DNA from 3 places in the Pseudomonas sp. GW821-FHT07F05 genome. Region 3 is predicted to be linked to each of the others. Evidence: riboswitches for the same ligand, from Rfam matches in the RefSeq annotation. Region 3 holds a riboswitch; each other region holds the start of a gene.
What was found. A riboswitch is a leader RNA that binds a small molecule or an ion and turns the genes downstream of it on or off. The one in region 3 is predicted to bind cobalamin.

Region 1: linked by a shared signal. The riboswitch ahead of cobO (cob(I)yrinic acid a,c-diamide adenosyltransferase) and the one ahead of AC07RO_RS26040 (CbtB domain-containing protein) in region 3 are both predicted to bind cobalamin.
Region 2: linked by a shared signal. The riboswitch ahead of AC07RO_RS04915 (ABC transporter substrate-binding protein) and the one ahead of AC07RO_RS26040 (CbtB domain-containing protein) in region 3 are both predicted to bind cobalamin.

The regions. Positions count from the first base shown of each region.
Region 1 covers NZ_JBWKQL010000001.1:716,899-722,248, reverse strand. Annotated here, with positions in the region: gene cbiB (adenosylcobinamide-phosphate synthase CbiB) at 1-247, opposite strand, end outside; gene bluB (5,6-dimethylbenzimidazole synthase) at 244-894, opposite strand; gene AC07RO_RS03385 (cobyrinic acid a,c-diamide synthase CobB) at 1,060-2,361, opposite strand; gene cobO (cob(I)yrinic acid a,c-diamide adenosyltransferase) at 2,358-2,969, opposite strand; cobalamin riboswitch at 3,077-3,302, opposite strand; gene AC07RO_RS03375 (C40 family peptidase) at 3,430-3,966, opposite strand; gene AC07RO_RS03370 (C40 family peptidase) at 4,054-4,743, opposite strand; gene AC07RO_RS03365 (NAD-dependent deacylase) at 4,810-5,350, opposite strand, start outside.
Region 2 covers NZ_JBWKQL010000002.1:157,559-162,908, reverse strand. Annotated here, with positions in the region: gene AC07RO_RS04930 (ATP-dependent Clp protease proteolytic subunit) at 1-200, opposite strand, end outside; gene AC07RO_RS04925 (aldo/keto reductase) at 584-1,579, shown strand; gene AC07RO_RS04920 (aspartate/glutamate racemase family protein) at 1,640-2,362, shown strand; cobalamin riboswitch at 2,584-2,779, shown strand; gene AC07RO_RS04915 (ABC transporter substrate-binding protein) at 2,923-3,924, shown strand; gene AC07RO_RS04910 (FecCD family ABC transporter permease) at 3,936-4,967, shown strand; gene AC07RO_RS04905 (ABC transporter ATP-binding protein) at 4,964-5,350, shown strand, end outside.
Region 3 covers NZ_JBWKQL010000021.1:14,303-19,652, forward strand. Annotated here, with positions in the region: gene cobN (cobaltochelatase subunit CobN) at 1-386, opposite strand, end outside; gene cobW (cobalamin biosynthesis protein CobW) at 389-1,462, opposite strand; cobalamin riboswitch at 1,590-1,821, opposite strand; cobalamin riboswitch at 1,946-2,178, shown strand; gene AC07RO_RS26040 (CbtB domain-containing protein) at 2,278-2,493, shown strand; gene AC07RO_RS26045 (CbtA family protein) at 2,505-3,224, shown strand; gene AC07RO_RS26050 (cobalamin biosynthesis protein) at 3,221-3,655, shown strand; gene cobM (precorrin-4 C(11)-methyltransferase) at 3,858-4,604, shown strand; gene nfuA (Fe-S biogenesis protein NfuA) at 4,700-5,293, opposite strand.

The sequences.
Region 1 (5,350 bases), on a different contig from region 3:
CCAGCACGTCCACCAGCCAGCCAATCAACGGTAGCCAGCTGAGCAACGTGGCGATCAGGGTCAGCGGAATGACGGCGATGAACCACGCCGTCACGCCATGGCTGCGCCAGCCCCGGCCGGCAGCATTCAGGCGCTGTTCGATGCGCTCGGCAAAACGGCCGAACGCCACCAGCGGGTGGTTCCGTTTTGGCTCGCCGAGCAACGCGTCCAGCGCGACCCCGGCGACGCTCAATAACGCCACACTCATTCAATCACTCCCCATGTGTTCTCGTAGACCAACTCTTGCAACGCGCGCGGCTGCGCCCAGCCCTCCAGCACCAGCATCGGCGCCGGGTAAAATGCCTTGACCGGGCCCAGGCACAGGATCGCCAGGGGTTTTGAACCGGTTGGCATCTTCAGCAGATCAGCCAGGGCCTGGGGATCGAACAGCGACACCCAGCCCATGCCCAGACCCTCGGCACGGGCCGCCAGCCAGAGGTTCTGGATCGCGCACGACAACGACGCCATGTCCATTTCCGGCAGGGTGCGACGCCCGAAGATGTGTTTGTCGCGGTCGTCCATCAACGCAGCGACCAATACCTCGGCGCAGTCGCTGATGCCCTCGACCTTCAGCTTCATGAAATCGTCGGACCGCTCGCCCAGGGCTTCGGCGGTGCGGATGCGTTCTTCTTCCACCTGCGCCTGAATCTGCGCGCGCAAGGCCGGATCGGTGATGCGCAGGAACCGCCACGGCTGCATCAGGCCAACGCTCGGCGCGTGGTGGGCGGCTTCGAGCAGACGGGCCAGCAACTCCGGCGCGACGGTGCCCCCGCAGAAGTGACGCATGTCGCGACGCTCGGCGATGGCGCGGTAAACGGCGGCGCGTTCGGGGTCAGTGAAGGTGTGTTCAGTCATGGCTCGCCTGTCCCGCGAGTGAAACACAGCAATCACCTGCGATGCGCCCCATGTAGGAGTGAGCTTGATCGCGAAAGCGGTTTTTCAGAAAAGGAGTGGGATCGGACGCGCCCACTTTGCGAGCAGGCTCGCTCCCACAGAATGCGGCGGTTGAATTAGATGGGCTCATGGCAAAAACAGCGCCGCCATCGCCTGGGGATTCGAGGGAAAGTAAAAGTGGACATACGACGCAGTCATGCGCCCTTCGCGGTACACCGCTTCGGCGCCGCGCCCGCCATTGGGGCTGAGGCCGCGGGCGATGGGGGTCAGCTCGGTGCTGGTCAGGGAGTGGTGATAGGTGTGGCCACGCAGGATGCCTTCCGGCAGTTCGACCGATTGCAGGGCCAGGGCGGCCAGACGCTTTTGCATCACGGCTTCCCCCTTGAGCAAGCCCACCCCTTCGGCGCGCTGGCCGTCGACATCGGTCAGGGCATCGAGCAGATACAACATACCGCCGCATTCGGCGAGCAGGGGCTTGCCGGCGGCGTGGTGCGCGCGAATCGCGGCCAGCATGCTGTGGTTTTCCGCCAGCGCCGTGTGATGCAGTTCCGGGTAACCGCCCGGCAGATACAGGCTGTCGGCGTCGGGTAATTCGCGGTCGCGGATCGGCGAGAAGAACGACAGTTCGGCGCCCATCTCCCGCAACAGGTCGAGGCTGGCACCGTAGAAAAACGCAAACGCCTCGTCGTGGGCGATGGCGATTTTCACACCGGCCAGCAGCGGTTCGGCCGGCACGAATTCCGGCGCGGTAAAGGTCACGGACGGTGGCAACGTGGCGTCGCAGGTGCTGGCCAGTGCGGTGGCCGCAGCGTCAAGGCGCATGTCCAGGTCATTCAATTCGCTCGCCTGCACCAGGCCGAGGTGCCGGCTGGGCAGCTCAATGCCGGTTTCACGGGACAGCGCGCCGTACCAGCGCAGGCCTTCAGTCAGGCTGCCTTCCAGCAACTGCGCGTGGCGCACTGTGCCGACGCGATTGGCCAGCACGCCGGCGAATGGCAGATCCGGCTGATAGCGCGCCAGCCCAAGCGCCAGTGCGCCGAAGGTCTGAGCCATGGCCGTGCCGTCAATCACCCCCAGCACCGGCACGCCGAAACGCCGGGCCAGGTCTGCGCTGGAGGGCGTACCGTCGAACAAGCCCATGACGCCTTCGATGAGGATCAGGTCGGCGTCGGCGGCGGCTTCCCACAACAGACGCCGGCTTTCGGCCTCGCCAATCATCCACATGTCCAGTTGGTACACCGGATGGCCGCTGGCGCGTTCGAGAATCATCGGGTCGAGAAAGTCCGGTCCGCATTTGAACACGCGCACCTTGCGCCCCTGATTGCGATGCAGACGGGCGAGTGCGGCGGTGACGGTGGTTTTGCCCTGGCCGGACGCGGGCGCAGCGATCAATACTGCCGGGCAGTGCCGGGGCTGGCGCTCACTCACAGTTCGATGCCTTTCTGCGCCTTGATGCCGGCTTGAAAGGCATGCTTGACCACGCCGATATCGGAAACGGTGTCGGAGAGGTCGATCAGTTCCTGCTTCGCCCCGCGACCGGTGACGATCACGTGCTGCATCGGCGGGCGTGCCTGCAAATCGCTCAGCACCTGCTCCAGGTCCAGATAGCCGTGCTTGAGGGCAATGTTCAGCTCATCGAGCACGACCATGCCGATAGAGGCGTCCTTGAGCATTTCCCGGGTCACGGCCCAGGCGGCTTCGGCGGCGGCGATGTCGCGCTGGCGGTCCTGGGTTTCCCAGGTGAAGCCCTCGCCCATCACGTGGTAACGCACTTGTTCGGGAAAGCGGCGGAAGAACAGCTCTTCGCCGGTGCTGTGGCGGCCTTTGATGAACTGCACGACGCCGCACTGCATGCCATGGCCCATGGCGCGGGCCAGCATGCCGAAGGCCGAGCTGCTTTTGCCTTTGCCGTTGCCGGTCAGGACCAACAGCAATCCGCATTCATTTGGCGCGCTGGAAATGCGCTCGTCCATCACCGCCTTTTTGCGCAGCATGCGCGCCAGGTGGCGTTCGTCACGTTCGGGGGATTCGCTCATCTCAGCTCTCCGCTTGAGGGCAGGTGTGGCAAACGGAGGGCACAGGCAAAGACTGTCAGCAGGCACCGGACATGGCCCGGCCTGCAGCAGAGCATCGCCCTCCGTGATGCTGTTCGATGGATCAGGCCGGTCTCCGGACTCATGAGTTGCCACAACCGTGGCAGGCCAGGCGCCTTCCCATGTTCAGCGAACACAGTGGCATTGTGCGTGGCCTTGACTCATTTACCGTTGCGGAGGCAGCGCCGGAATTGATCGCACGAGCAATCGCACCGGCTTCCCTGTTTCACCCTGTGGACCAACAAGGTCCCGGGCACCTGAAACATGGCGCGAAGGTTAGAGGGTTGACTGGGGAGCGTCAATCGAACCGTGGACAGAGCGCCCACGGGTTTACGGGATTTCACCCTGGAATGCACAGGTGTTCCTGCAGCAGCAGCCCATGAACACGTTGCCTCAAAAACGACTATTGCCTGGCAAGATTCGATGGCTGGATAACGCGCTTGGCATTCAGCCAGGCCTTTTGCCAATAAGGCTTGTCCAGGCTGTCGAGTTTGACGGTGCCGCCGGTGGCCGGTGCATGAACGAATCGCCCTTCCCCGACGTAGATGCCGGCGTGGCTGACGTGGGAGCCGCCGCCCGTGGCGAAGAACACCAGGTCACCGGTCTGCAACTGGCTGCGGTCGATGTCCGGGCCACGCAGGGTGATCATTTCCCGCGTCGATCGCGGCAAGGTGATACCGGCGGCGTCGTGGTAGACATAGCCGATCAGGCCGCTGCAATCGAAACCCGAATCAGGCGTGTTGCCGCCCCAGCGATAAGGCGTGCCAACGAGGCCGATCGCGCGCAACAAAACGTCGTCGGCGAGCGGTGAAGAAAACTGGGGAGGAGCGGAGACCACAGGCCGGTAGACGACCTTGCGTGGAGCAGGCGGTGGAGTGCTGGAACATGCGGCCAGCAGCACAGCCAGAGAGGCGACGATCAGGCGAACCGTTAACGACATAAACACGACAACCTGTGCGGGATGCAGCTTACTTTGCCGAGGGCCGGGGTCGCGCGCAAGAGGGGTTAGCCCTTTGCGCGCCCGGAATTAACGGGTTTGGCGCTTGATTGTAGTCGAGCTCATCGCGGTAGTGGTTGCAGGTACCGTTGAAGGTGCCATCGCCAGCGCGCGTTTGGCTTCGATGAACGTCTTGGCCCAGTAGGCATCGTCGAGGCTGTCGACGCGGACACCACCGCTGCGGCGGCTGCTGGAGTGGATGAATTGATCATCGCCCAGGTAGATGCCCGCATGGCTGACACGACCACGGCCGGCAGTGCTGAAGAACAGCAGGTCGCCTGGCTTGAGGTCATTGCGTTTAACGAGAGGGGCATCGATGTTGATCATTTCGCGGGAGGAACGCGGCAGGCTCATGCCCGCCTCTTCGCGGAAGAGATAACCGATGAAACCGCTGCAGTCGAAACCAGAGGTGGTCGACGTGCCGCCGAAGCGATAGCGAGTGCCTATCAGGGATTTGCCGCGCTCGAGGATGCTGTCAGCCAGAACCGGCAGGCGGTACGGCTTGTTATCGGCAAATTGAGCGAGCTCGTCTTCGGTGGCGACTTCGTCATCCAGTACGGAGGATGCGTAATCGGCACGCTTGCTGGCGGATTGAGCGGTGGCAGAGTCCCGGAACTGGGGGCTTTGCGACTGTTGTTGCGACGTCGGCATCTGGGCCGCACAGCCGAACAACAGCGTTACGAGTGCGAGAGGCACGAGGGGTGCGAAGCGGTTTAGCATGTGCACGACCGTGGCTGAAGTGTAAAGAAGCCGAGACTATGCCTTCAATCGTACCCATTTGCAAATTCAATCGAAACAAATGTGACTTACGATGTCGTCCATCACTTCTAAGGCTCTACACCTCAGAAACGCATCCATGTGCGCGGAATGATCGGTCGGCGAAGGGTTTATCTCGGCAGTAAAGCCTCCCGTCACCCGAGCGCGCAGCATGGGCTCATGAATGTACGGGAAGCTGGCGGTGGTTCCGATGCTGAGCACAGCATCAAAGCCTTTTGCCATCTCTTCCTGAAGCACGTTCAGTGCCAACTCTGGCAACATCTCCTCAAACAACACCACCGATGGCCTCAAAACGCCAGTACAGCGGGCGCACAGCGGTGGCAGTGGCCGGTTGAGGTGCTCGCTCAACTGCAGATCTTCGGCGCCACAAGATTGACAGTAGAGCGGCGCCAACTGGCCATGAATTTCGATCAGCCGTTCTGGCGGACTACCCGCAGCGCGATGATAGCCGTCGACGTTTTGCGTCAACACCCAGCATTCCGGCTTGCGCCGCTGCAATTCGGCGATGGCATAGTGCGCCGCATTGGGACGTCCATCCAGGCAAGCGCTG
Region 2 (5,350 bases), on a different contig from region 3:
TTCAACGCGCGGATCGGCACTTTCAGGGATTTCAGGAAGTTGTAGAGGGTGAATCCCAGTGCGGTGCTGCCGCCGGCGGTCGACAGATTCAGCAGCAATCCGGTCGCGCCCTTGCCGAGGGCTTCGAGGCAGCGATCCCGAAAATGCTCGGTGCTGGCCTGATCGACCCCGCAGTGGAAATGAATGATGTGCTCGCTCATCGGCGGCCTCGCTGGTCATGGATGGCGTACTCACGGGCCTCTTCCCGGCTGAAGCCGGTCCTACCAAGAATCCCGGCGCCTTCGTAGGACCGGCTTCAGCCGGGAAGGCGTCGGACGCCACTCCGCAAATACAGGCTATGGGCAATCCTCAAATCTGTGCCGTCGACGGATCTATCTGAAATGTTGAAATTCGCACTCGTGGCTAAAGTCGCATGGGATGAGGATAGCCGCTCGCCGAGCATGTGAAAGTCCACCGCCGCGCATTCCGAAGAACCCCTGCGGCAATCAACAGTCAGTAAAGAAGCTTCGCCGGTTTCATCGTGCTCGATCCGGGCCATGAACCGCGCGCCATCCAACACGCCCCACCGCACAGGACACCTTCCATGAGTCTGCACGACAAGATCATCGGCCGCCTCGGCTTCGGCTCCGCACCGCTGGGCAACATGTTCCGCACCATCGACGAGGAGGAAGCAGCGGCCACCGTTCAATCCGCCTGGGACCAGGGCATTCGCTATTTCGACACGGCGCCCATCTACGGCGCCGGCTTGTCCGAGCAGCGCCTGGGCAAGGCCCTCGCCGGCGTCCCCCGGGACCAATACACCCTAAGCACCAAAGTCGGCCGGCTGATTTCCGACGAGATCGACACCGAGACCCGCAGCGGCCCGTTCGCCGAAGGCCTGAAAAACAAGATCGTCACCGATTATTCCGCCGACGCCACGCTGCGTTCCATTGAAGCGAGCCTGGAGCGGTTGAACACTGATCGTCTGGATATCGTGTTTGTCCACGATGTGGCGCAGGACGCCCACGGCGATGCCTGGATCGAGCATTTCAATATCGCCCGCACTGGCGCTTTCCGCGCCCTCACCCGCCTGCGTGAAGAAGGCGTGATCAAGGCCTGGGGCTTGGGCGTCAATCGCGTCGAGCCGTGCGAACTGACGCTGGACCTGGAAGAAGCCCAGCCCGATGGTTTCCTGCTCGCCGGCCGCTATTCGCTGCTCGATCACGACCAACCGCTGCAACGGCTGTTCGACAAGGCCCGTCAGCACAACGCCGAATTCGTCGTCGGCGGGCCTTACAGCTCCGGCGTGTTGGTGGGCGGCAAGCATTTCGAGTACCAGGAAGCGTCGCCAGCGATGCTCGACAAGGTGGCGCACATTCAGGAGATCGCCCGTCAGTACCAGGTCGACATTAAATCGGCAGCGCTGCAATTTGTCCTTGCCAACCCCCTGGTGGCGGCGGTGATTCCGGGTGCCAGCCGCCCTTCGCGGATCATCGAGGACGTCACCGCGCTTAACGCACAGGTGCCTGACGGTTTCTGGCAGGCCATGCGCGATCAGGGCTTCATCGCCCTGCAGGCGCCCGTGCCGATGAAAGACTGATATCGTGGGCAACGACGCCGGGCCAGACGCCCGGCCTTGTTTTCTGCGCGAGATCTGTCCATGCGAATTCTGATCGTCAACGTCAACACCACCGAATCGATGACCGAGACCATCGCCGAGCAGGCCCGCAGCGTGGCCTCGCCTGGCACCGAGATCATCGGCCTGACCCCGCGCTTCGGCGCCGAGTCGGTGGAAGGCAATTTCGAAAGCTACCTGGCGGCCATCGCGGTGATGGACCGGGTGATGTCCTACGAAGGGCCCTATGACGCCGTGATTCAGGCCGGTTACGGCGAACATGGCCGCGAGGGTTTGCAGGAATTGCTCGAGGTGCCGGTGGTGGACATCACCGAAGCGGCGGCCAGCCTGGCGATGCTGCTGGGGCATAAATACGCGGTGGTCACCACGCTGGACCGCACCGTGCCGCTGATCGAGGATCGCCTGAAACTGGCCGGCGTGTACGAACGCTGCGCGTCGGTGCGGGCCAGTGGCATGAGCGTGCTGGAGCTGGAGGCATCGCCGGAGCGTGCGGTCGAGGCGATCGTTGAGCAGGCCATGGAAGCGGTGAATCGGGACAAGGCCGAGGTGATTTGCCTGGGCTGCGGCGGCATGGCCGGGCTGGATCAACTCATCCGTGACCGCGCCGGCGTGCCGGTGGTGGAGGGCGTGACCGCAGCGGTGGCACTGGCAGAATCACTGGTGCGTCTGGGGTTGAAGACCTCGAAAGTGCGGACCTATGCGACGCCTCGGCCGAAGAAGATTGTCGGTTGGCCGTTTAAGCTCTAAGCCGGTGGTGTTGAGCTCACGCCGATGGCGCTGCAAACACATACCTTGTGGGAGCGAGCTCGCTCGCGAAGACTGCATTCCAGCCGCAGAAGATTTAGCGGATGTGCTGGCCTCTTCGTGAGCAAGCTCACTCCCACAGGTGTTGCGTCCGTCCAGTTACTGCGAGGTGTCAATACATCTCCGGCACACTGTCGCTGCATTCGCCTCTCCCCACCGAATCGTTTAGTATCCCCGCCGCCGGTTTCCGCTCGGAATTAATAGGGAATCCCCAGGCGCGTGCTGCGCGCTGAAAGGGAACTGTCCCCGCAACTGTAGGCGCTGAGCCCTGCTTCCTGTTTGCCACTGGGTGACCCCGGGAAGGCCGAAGCACGGCGATGAAGCGTCAGTCAGGAGACCTGCCGGCCAGCATATTCATTCACCGGCGGGGTGTCCGGGGAAGGACTCCCGTTCGCGTGCCGTGCGCGCACCATGAGCCCGCCCTTTTTTCCGGGGCGTCTGTCGGGATGGACTTTCCAGCGCCTGCTTCGCCAAGCATTCAGGCTATCTGGAGATCGCTGTTCATGCCGCTGCGCCGCCTCGCTGCCCTGCTCGTCACCCTGACCTTGCCCACTGCCGCCCTCGCGGCGTCGACGATTTACCCCTTGACCGTGGACAACTGCGGCCAAGCGCTGACCTTCACCCACGCCCCGCAGAAAGCCGTGACCATCGGCCAGGCGGCCACCGAGATGCTCTATGCCCTCGGACTGGGCCCGAACGTGATCGGCACGTCGCTATGGTTTAACCCCGTCCTGCCCCAGTACAAAACCCTCAACGACGGCATCGCTCGGCTCGCGGATAACGCGCCGAGTTTTGAATCGGTGATCGGCAAACGCCCGGATTTCGTCCCGGTGCAGTTTGAGTGGATGGTCGGGCCCCAGGGCGCCGTTGGCACCCGCGAGCAGTTCCGCGACCTGGGCATCCCGACCTACATCCTGCCGTCCGATTGCGAGGGCAAGAACAACCGGGTCGGCGCCGACGGCACGCGCCTCGAAGCCTTCCGCATCGACACGCTGTACAAAAGCCTGCGGCAGCTGGCGCAGATTTTCGACGTGCAGGACCGTGGCGAGCAGTTGATCGCGGATTACCAGGCGCGAATGGCTCGGGCTGTGGCGCAGGCGAACGCCCATGCCAACCCGCCCGTCTCGGCGGTCTTCTGGTTTTCCAGCCCGGACATCAACGTCGATCCGTACGTGGCCGGACGCAAGGGCATTCCCAACTTCATGCTCGACACCCTCGGCATGCGTAACGTCATCGACTCCGACGAGGAATGGCCGACCGTGGGCTGGGAAACGATCGCCAAGGCCAACCCGACCGTGCTGGTCATCGCGCGCATGGACCGTCGCCGCTTCCCGGCCGACGATCACGAGAAGAAGCTGGCCTTCCTCCGCTCGGACCCGGTCACACGGAATATGGATGCGGTGAAAAACAATCGCATCGTGATCATGGACGCCAGCGCCATGGAGTCCAGCGTACGGCTGTTTGACGGCATCGAACAACTGGCTCAGGCCACTCACCCGCAATGACGTCATTCAGCATGCCCCGTTCGAGCGTCGTTCGAATCTTCGGCCACGTTGCCTGGGCCACCGCGTTGCTGGCGTTGGCGGTGCTGGCGGGCGTGGCGATCGGCGAGACGTCGATCAGCCTGCCGGTGATCGTTCAGGTGCTGGCGAACAAGCTGTGGGCCACAGGCTATCCCCTCGACCCCATCGATGAGGGCATCGTCTGGAATTACCGCCTGACCCGGGCCATCGTGGCCGCCACCTGCGGCGCAGGGCTGGCGGTGTCGGGTGTGGTTCTGCAATCGCTGCTGCGCAACCCGCTGGCCGATCCCTACTTGCTGGGCATTTCCGCCGGCGCTTCGACTGGCGCGGTGCTGGTGGCGATCATCGGCATCGGTGCCGGGACGATTTCACTCTCCACCGGCGCGTTTGCCGGGGCGATTGCTGCCTTCGCGCTGGTCGCCCTGCTCGCCCGCTCCTCTCGGGGCCAGACCGCTGCCGGCCAGATCATCCTGGCGGGCATTGCCGGGTCCCAGCTGTTCAACGCCCTGACGTCCTTCCTGATCACCAAGTCGGCCAATGCCGAACAGGCCCGCGGGATCATGTTCTGGTTGCTGGGCAATCTCAGCGGCGTGCGCTGGTCGTCGGTGGCGCTGTCGGTGCCGGTCGTGGTGCTCGGCTTGCTGGTGTGCCTGTGGCATCGGCGCGCGCTGGATGCGTTCACGTTCGGCAGCGACTCGGCGGCATCCCTGGGCATTCCGGTGCGCCGGGTGCAGGCCGTGCTGATTCTCACCGCCGCGCTGATGACGGCGGTGATGGTGTCGATCGTCGGCTCCATCGGCTTCGTCGGGCTGGTGATTCCCCATGCGGTGCGCCTGATGGCCGGGGTGCGCCACGCGCGTCTGTTGCCCTTGAGCGCCCTGATCGGCGCGCTGTTCATGATCGCCGCCGACGTGCTGTCGCGCACCTTGATCAAGGGTCAGGTGTTGCCGATCGGGGTCATTACGGCGCTGGTCGGCGCGCCGGTTTTCGCCATGATTCTGGTCCGCGGGAATCGTCCTCGATGAACGCCCGTCAGGAGGTGCCCGGTGCCATGCTGGAAGGCAGTGACCTGAGTTATTCGGTCAAGGGCGCGTCGCTGCTCAGTGGGGTGAGCCTGGCGATTCGGCCGGGGGAAAACCTGGGGATCGTCGGGCCCAATGGCTCGGGGAAGTCGACGCTGCTGAAGTTGCTGGCGGGGATTCAGTCGCCGTCTCAGGGCGACGTTCGCCTGGGCGGGCAGCGATTGTCGTCGCTGAGCCGGCGGGACATTGCGCGGCAGGTGGCGGTGGTGGAGCAGCACGCGCAGACGGGTGATTCGATCAGTCTGTTGCAGGCGGTTGAGTTGGGCCGTACGCCGTGGCTCTCGGCGCTGGCGCCGTGGGGCGCGGACGATGACCGGATTGTGGCG
Region 3 (5,350 bases):
TCCGTGCTCAGGCCGCTCAGCTCGGGGTCTGGCCGATCACAGCCCGGGACCAGAATCAGCTTCACGCCTTTCGCGGCCAGCTCCACCAGCCGCTCGACGCCATAACGCCAGTAGCCGATGCCGCCGTGCAGGGAAATCAGGATGACTTTGGCGTGGCGCAGCACCTCGTCCACGTACAGATCCACCGACGCATGGTTTTGCACCTGCATCGGGTTGGCCAGGCGCAGGCTCGGGTAGCTATCCGGCAATTGCCGCGCGGTTTCAGCCAGCAGCGCCAGATTTGAGTCGGCGCTGCACAGGATCACCAGCTCGGCGGGCGTCTGGCCCAGGTCAGCGATGCTGTCGTCGGGGACGAAGCCGCCGGGCTGTGTACGCAGCAGGTGCATGGTTAGCCTTTTATGCCTGAGACTGCGTCGCGCAATTGCGCTTCGAGGACGCCGGCGTCCAGTTCCTGGCCGATCAGCACCAGGTGGGTTTCCCGGGCTTCGTCTGCTTTCCAGGCGCGGTCGAAATGCTTGTCGAAACGCGTGCCGACGCCTTGCACCAGCAGGCGCATGGGTTTGCCGGGAATGGCGGCGAAGCCTTTGACACGCAGGATGCCGTGCTGGACGACGGCCTGGGTCAGCGCGTCGAGCAACAGCGATTCGTCGGCCTGGGGCAGCGTGATGGAGATGGAATCGAAGGCGTCATGGTCGTGGTCATCATGATCGTCGCCTTCGTGGTGATCGTGGTGGGTCTTGCGCCCGTCGATGTGCAGCTCGGATTCGGCGCCCAGGCCCAGCAATACGCTGATCGGCAGCTGGCCCCGGTTCGCTTCGACGATCTTCACCGCCGGCGGCAGTTCTTCGGCGACTTCGGCACGCACGGCGGCGAGAGCATCAGCGTCGAGCATGTCGGCCTTGTTCAGCACGACGAGATCGGCGCTGGCCAGTTGGTCGGCGAACAGTTCGTGCAGCGGCGATTCGTGATCCAGGTTCGGATCGAGCTTGCGCTGGGCGTCGACTTGGTCCGGGAACGCGGCGAAGGTGCCGGCGAGCACGGCCGGGCTGTCGACCACGGTGATCACGGCGTCGACGGTGCAGGCGTTGCGGATTTCCGGCCACTGGAAGGCTTGGACGAGGGGTTTCGGCAGGGCCAGGCCCGAGGTTTCGATGAGGATGTGATCGAGGTCGCCGCGACGGGCGACCAGTTCCTGCATCACCGGGAAAAACTCTTCCTGAACGGTGCAGCACAGGCAGCCGTTGGCCAGTTCGTACACGCGACCGACGGCTTCTTCTTCGGTGCAGCCGATGGTGCATTGCTTGAGGATGTCGCCGTCGATGCCCAGTTCGCCGAATTCGTTGACGATGACGGCGATGCGTCGGCCTTCGGCGTTGTCGAGCATGTGCCGCAGCAAGGTGGTTTTGCCCGAGCCGAGAAAGCCGGTGACGATGGTGACGGGGAGTTTGGCCAGTGTTTTCATCGGTTGCCCTCAGGCGTGCGGCGGGGCAACGAGGACGAAAACAGCGCAGGCCGGTGGAAGCAGGCGCGCGGTTCGATTCGCCACCGGATCACCCCGCCCGGTTGTAGTGGAATTCCTCGGCCGCTTGCAGGCGGTCCGATTCGAGGCAGGTCTCCTGGCTCACGGCGGCCGGTCGCTGACAGGCATCATCAGGCGACTGGTATTCATCGCGCCTTCCCGCTCGCGCAGTGGCTGTGCAATGAAGCTGTCCGTTTACAGTTGCGGGGGCAGCTGCGGCTTGATACCGCATTCCCTTCTTAGCGCCGGTGGCCTTGGTAGTTGATAAAGGCGCCCGGCGAACCTCAAGTGCGCAAGGCTACGCAGTGACTGGAGGCCGGTCAATCGCGCTTTGCAATGATCGCCGCACCAATTGACGCACCGATCGCTGCATTGATTGACGCATCGGCTGAAGGGCCGATTGACGAGCCAAACAGCCCGTGGTCTGCTACACACCTTGTTACGGGTGCCCTTCACAGGGTGAAACGGGAAACCGGTGCGTACAGACCTTCGGGTGTGTATCAGTCCGGTGCTGCCCCCGCAACGGTAAGCGAGTGAAGAGTCAGATCCACTGTGTCGGCATCGATATGGGAAGGCGATTCTTGAAGGCACGACGGCTGTAACGGCTGATGCATGTGCCCCTCGCGAGCCCGGAGACCGGCCCGATAACGCTACATAACACAACCCGCGGTGGGCGGGCGCTGTTGATCACTGCCGGCCTTCGCCTGCGGTGTCTTCGCGTCTTTCCGTCCGCTGAATCCACTTCAGAGGGAAGCGCCATGTCCATCAGCACACCCCGCCAGACGTCCGGCACCGGCACCAGCACAAACACCACAACAGCCGTGACCGCCACCCAAAACCAGCGCCTTGTCGCCGCCGTCAGCGCGATGTTTCTCGGTGCGTTTCTGGTGTACTTCGCCGGTTTCTCCCACATCGATGCGGTGCACAACGCGGCACACGACACCCGTCACAGCTCCGCCTTCCCGTGCCATTGAGACCCGCCGCCATGTTCAAGCGAATTGCGCAAACGGCCGGGTTCAGCGGACTGCTCGCCGCCCTGCTGTTGACACTGCTCCAAAGCTTCTCGGTGGCGCCACTGATCCTGCAGGCGGAGACCTACGAAAAGGCCCCGGCTGCCGAGATGCACGAGCACGCCGAGGGTGCGATGGCCGGCCACGTCCATGACGCCGAAGCCTGGGAGCCGGAAGACGGCTGGCAGCGCGTGCTGTCCACCACCGGCGGCAATCTGGTGGTCGCGGTCGGCTTCGCCCTGATGCTGGCGGCGCTGTACACCCTGCGTACGCCGACCAGTGCCCGCGAAGGCGTGCTGTGGGGGTTGGCCGGTTATGCGGTGTTCGTGCTGGCGCCCACTCTTGGTTTGCCGCCCGAGCTGCCCGGCACTGTCGCGGCGGATCTGACCCAACGGCAGATCTGGTGGGTCGGCACCGCCGCCTCCACGGCTTCAGGCCTGGCATTGATAGTGTTTGCACGGCACTGGGTGTTGAAGGCCTTGGGCGCGGTGATCCTGGTGGTGCCGCATATCGTCGGCGCGCCGCAACCGGCGGTGCATTCGGCACTGGCGCCGGAAGCCCTTGAAGCGCAATTCAAGATCGCGTCGCTGCTGACCAATGCGGTTTTCTGGATTGCCCTGGGCTGGATCAGCGCCTGGTTGTTTCGGCGCAATGAAGCGACCGAGACGCACGTCGGTTTGAAGCCTGCTCTGTGAATGAAGTGCGCGATCGGCCGCTGTGGGTGGTCGGTCTGGGCTGCCAGCGCGGCTGTTCGGCGCTGGAGCTTCGGCAGTTGATGGAGCATGGGTTGCGGGAGGGTCGTCTTCAGCTGACAGACGTTGCCGCCCTCGCCTCCATTGACGGCAAGTCGGCCGAGGTGGGGCTGCTGGCACTGGGTCATGAGCTGGGGCTGACGATCGGGTTTTTCAGCGCGGGTGATCTGGCGGCTTACGAGGCACAGCTGACTTACCTTTCGGACATCGCCTTCGAACGCACCGGCTGCTACGGCGTGGCAGAAAGCGCGGCGCTGGCGATGGTGACACGGTTGACCGGCGCGCCCGCGACCTTGGTCATCCCCCGCCGAAAAAGCCCCCACGCGACCTTTGCTCTGGCAACCGCAAACGTTAGGGCTGGAGCAATCTCATAGGCCGGCTCAATCTTGTAGGACCGGCTAGAACTGTAGGACCGGCTTTAGCCGGGAAGACGTCAGTAGTCACACCGCAGATTTTGATGGTGTGCCCGAGGGCCCCTTCCCGGCTAAAGCCAGTACTGAAAAGTCAGACCGAGTGCGCTCAGGGAGAATGCATCCGACGAGCCACTGCTCAAATGAACCCCAATCAGGAAACCCCATGACTGTTTTTTTCATCGGCGCCGGCCCCGGCGATCCGGACCTGATCACTGTCAAAGGCCAGCGGCTGATCCGCTCCTGCCCGGTGATCATTTACGCCGGTTCCCTGGTGCCTGAAGCAGTGCTGGAAGGTCATCAGGCGATCCAGGTCACCAACAGCGCTCCATTGCACCTTCAGCAGATCATCGAGCTGATGAAATCCGCTCATGCACAGGGCCAGGACGTGGCGCGTGTGCATTCCGGCGATCCGAGCCTGTATGGCGCGATCGGCGAACAAATCCGCTGCCTGCGCGATCTGCAGATCCCCTTCGAAATCATCCCCGGCGTCACCGCCACCGCCGCCTGCGCCGCGTTGCTCGGGACAGAGCTGACGCTGCCGGACATCTCTCAGAGCGTGATCCTGACCCGCTACGCCGACAAAACCGACATGCCCGAAGGCGAAAGCCTGGGCGATCTGGCACGGCACCGGGCAACCATGGCGATCCATCTGGGGGTCAATAACCTCGGCAAGATCGTTGCCGAGCTGACGCCGCACTATGGCGCCGACTGTCCCATTGCCGTGGTGCATCGCGCCAGCTGGCCCGATCAGGATTGGGTCACCGGCACACTGGCAGACATCGAGGAGAAGGTGCGGATCAAGGGATTTCGTCGCACCGCGCTGATCCTGGTGGGTCGGGTACTGGGCAACGACGTGTTCAGCGAGTCATCGCTGTATCGCGCGGGCCATGCCCATGTGTTCAGGCCCTAGCGTGCGCCTCTAGACCTTGGCGAGCGCCCACAAAAAAGCCCCGAACTCGTCGGGGCTTGCCTGCAACACCATACTTCCTGGAATCACACGTTGACTCAGTAGTACGCGTTTTCTTTCTGGGTGTGGTCGGTCACGTCACGCACACCGGTCAGCTCGGGGATGCGCTCCAGCAATGTGCGCTCGATGCCTTCCTTGAGCGTCACATCTGCCTGACCGCAACCCTGGCAACCACCGCCGAACTGCAGAATGGCGACATTTGCCTCATCTTCTTCCACCACCTCGATCAAGGTCACCTGGCCGCCGTGACTGGCGAGACCCGGGTTGATCTCGGTCTGCAGGTAGTAATTGATACGCTCGTTGATCGGGCTGTCGGCGTTGACCATCGGCACTTTGGCGTTTGGCGCCTTGATGGTCAGTTGACCACCCATGCGGTCAGTCGCGTAATCGACAACGGCGTCGTCCAGAAACGCTTCGCTGAACGCGTCGATCCAGGCGGTGAAACTTTTCAGGCCGATGGCCGTGTCTTCAGGTTTCTCTTCGCCCGGCTTGCAGTAGGCAATGCAGGTTTCAGCGTATTGGGTGCCAGGCTGGGTAATAAACACGCGGATGCCGATGCCGGGGGTGTTCTGCTTTTCCAGCAGATCGGCCAGGTAATCGTGGGCGGCATCAGTAATCGTAATAGCGGTCATGAAAATTCCTCGCAGACGTGGGGCGCAGTTTACGCCAATCAACTGCGCCTGACAAAG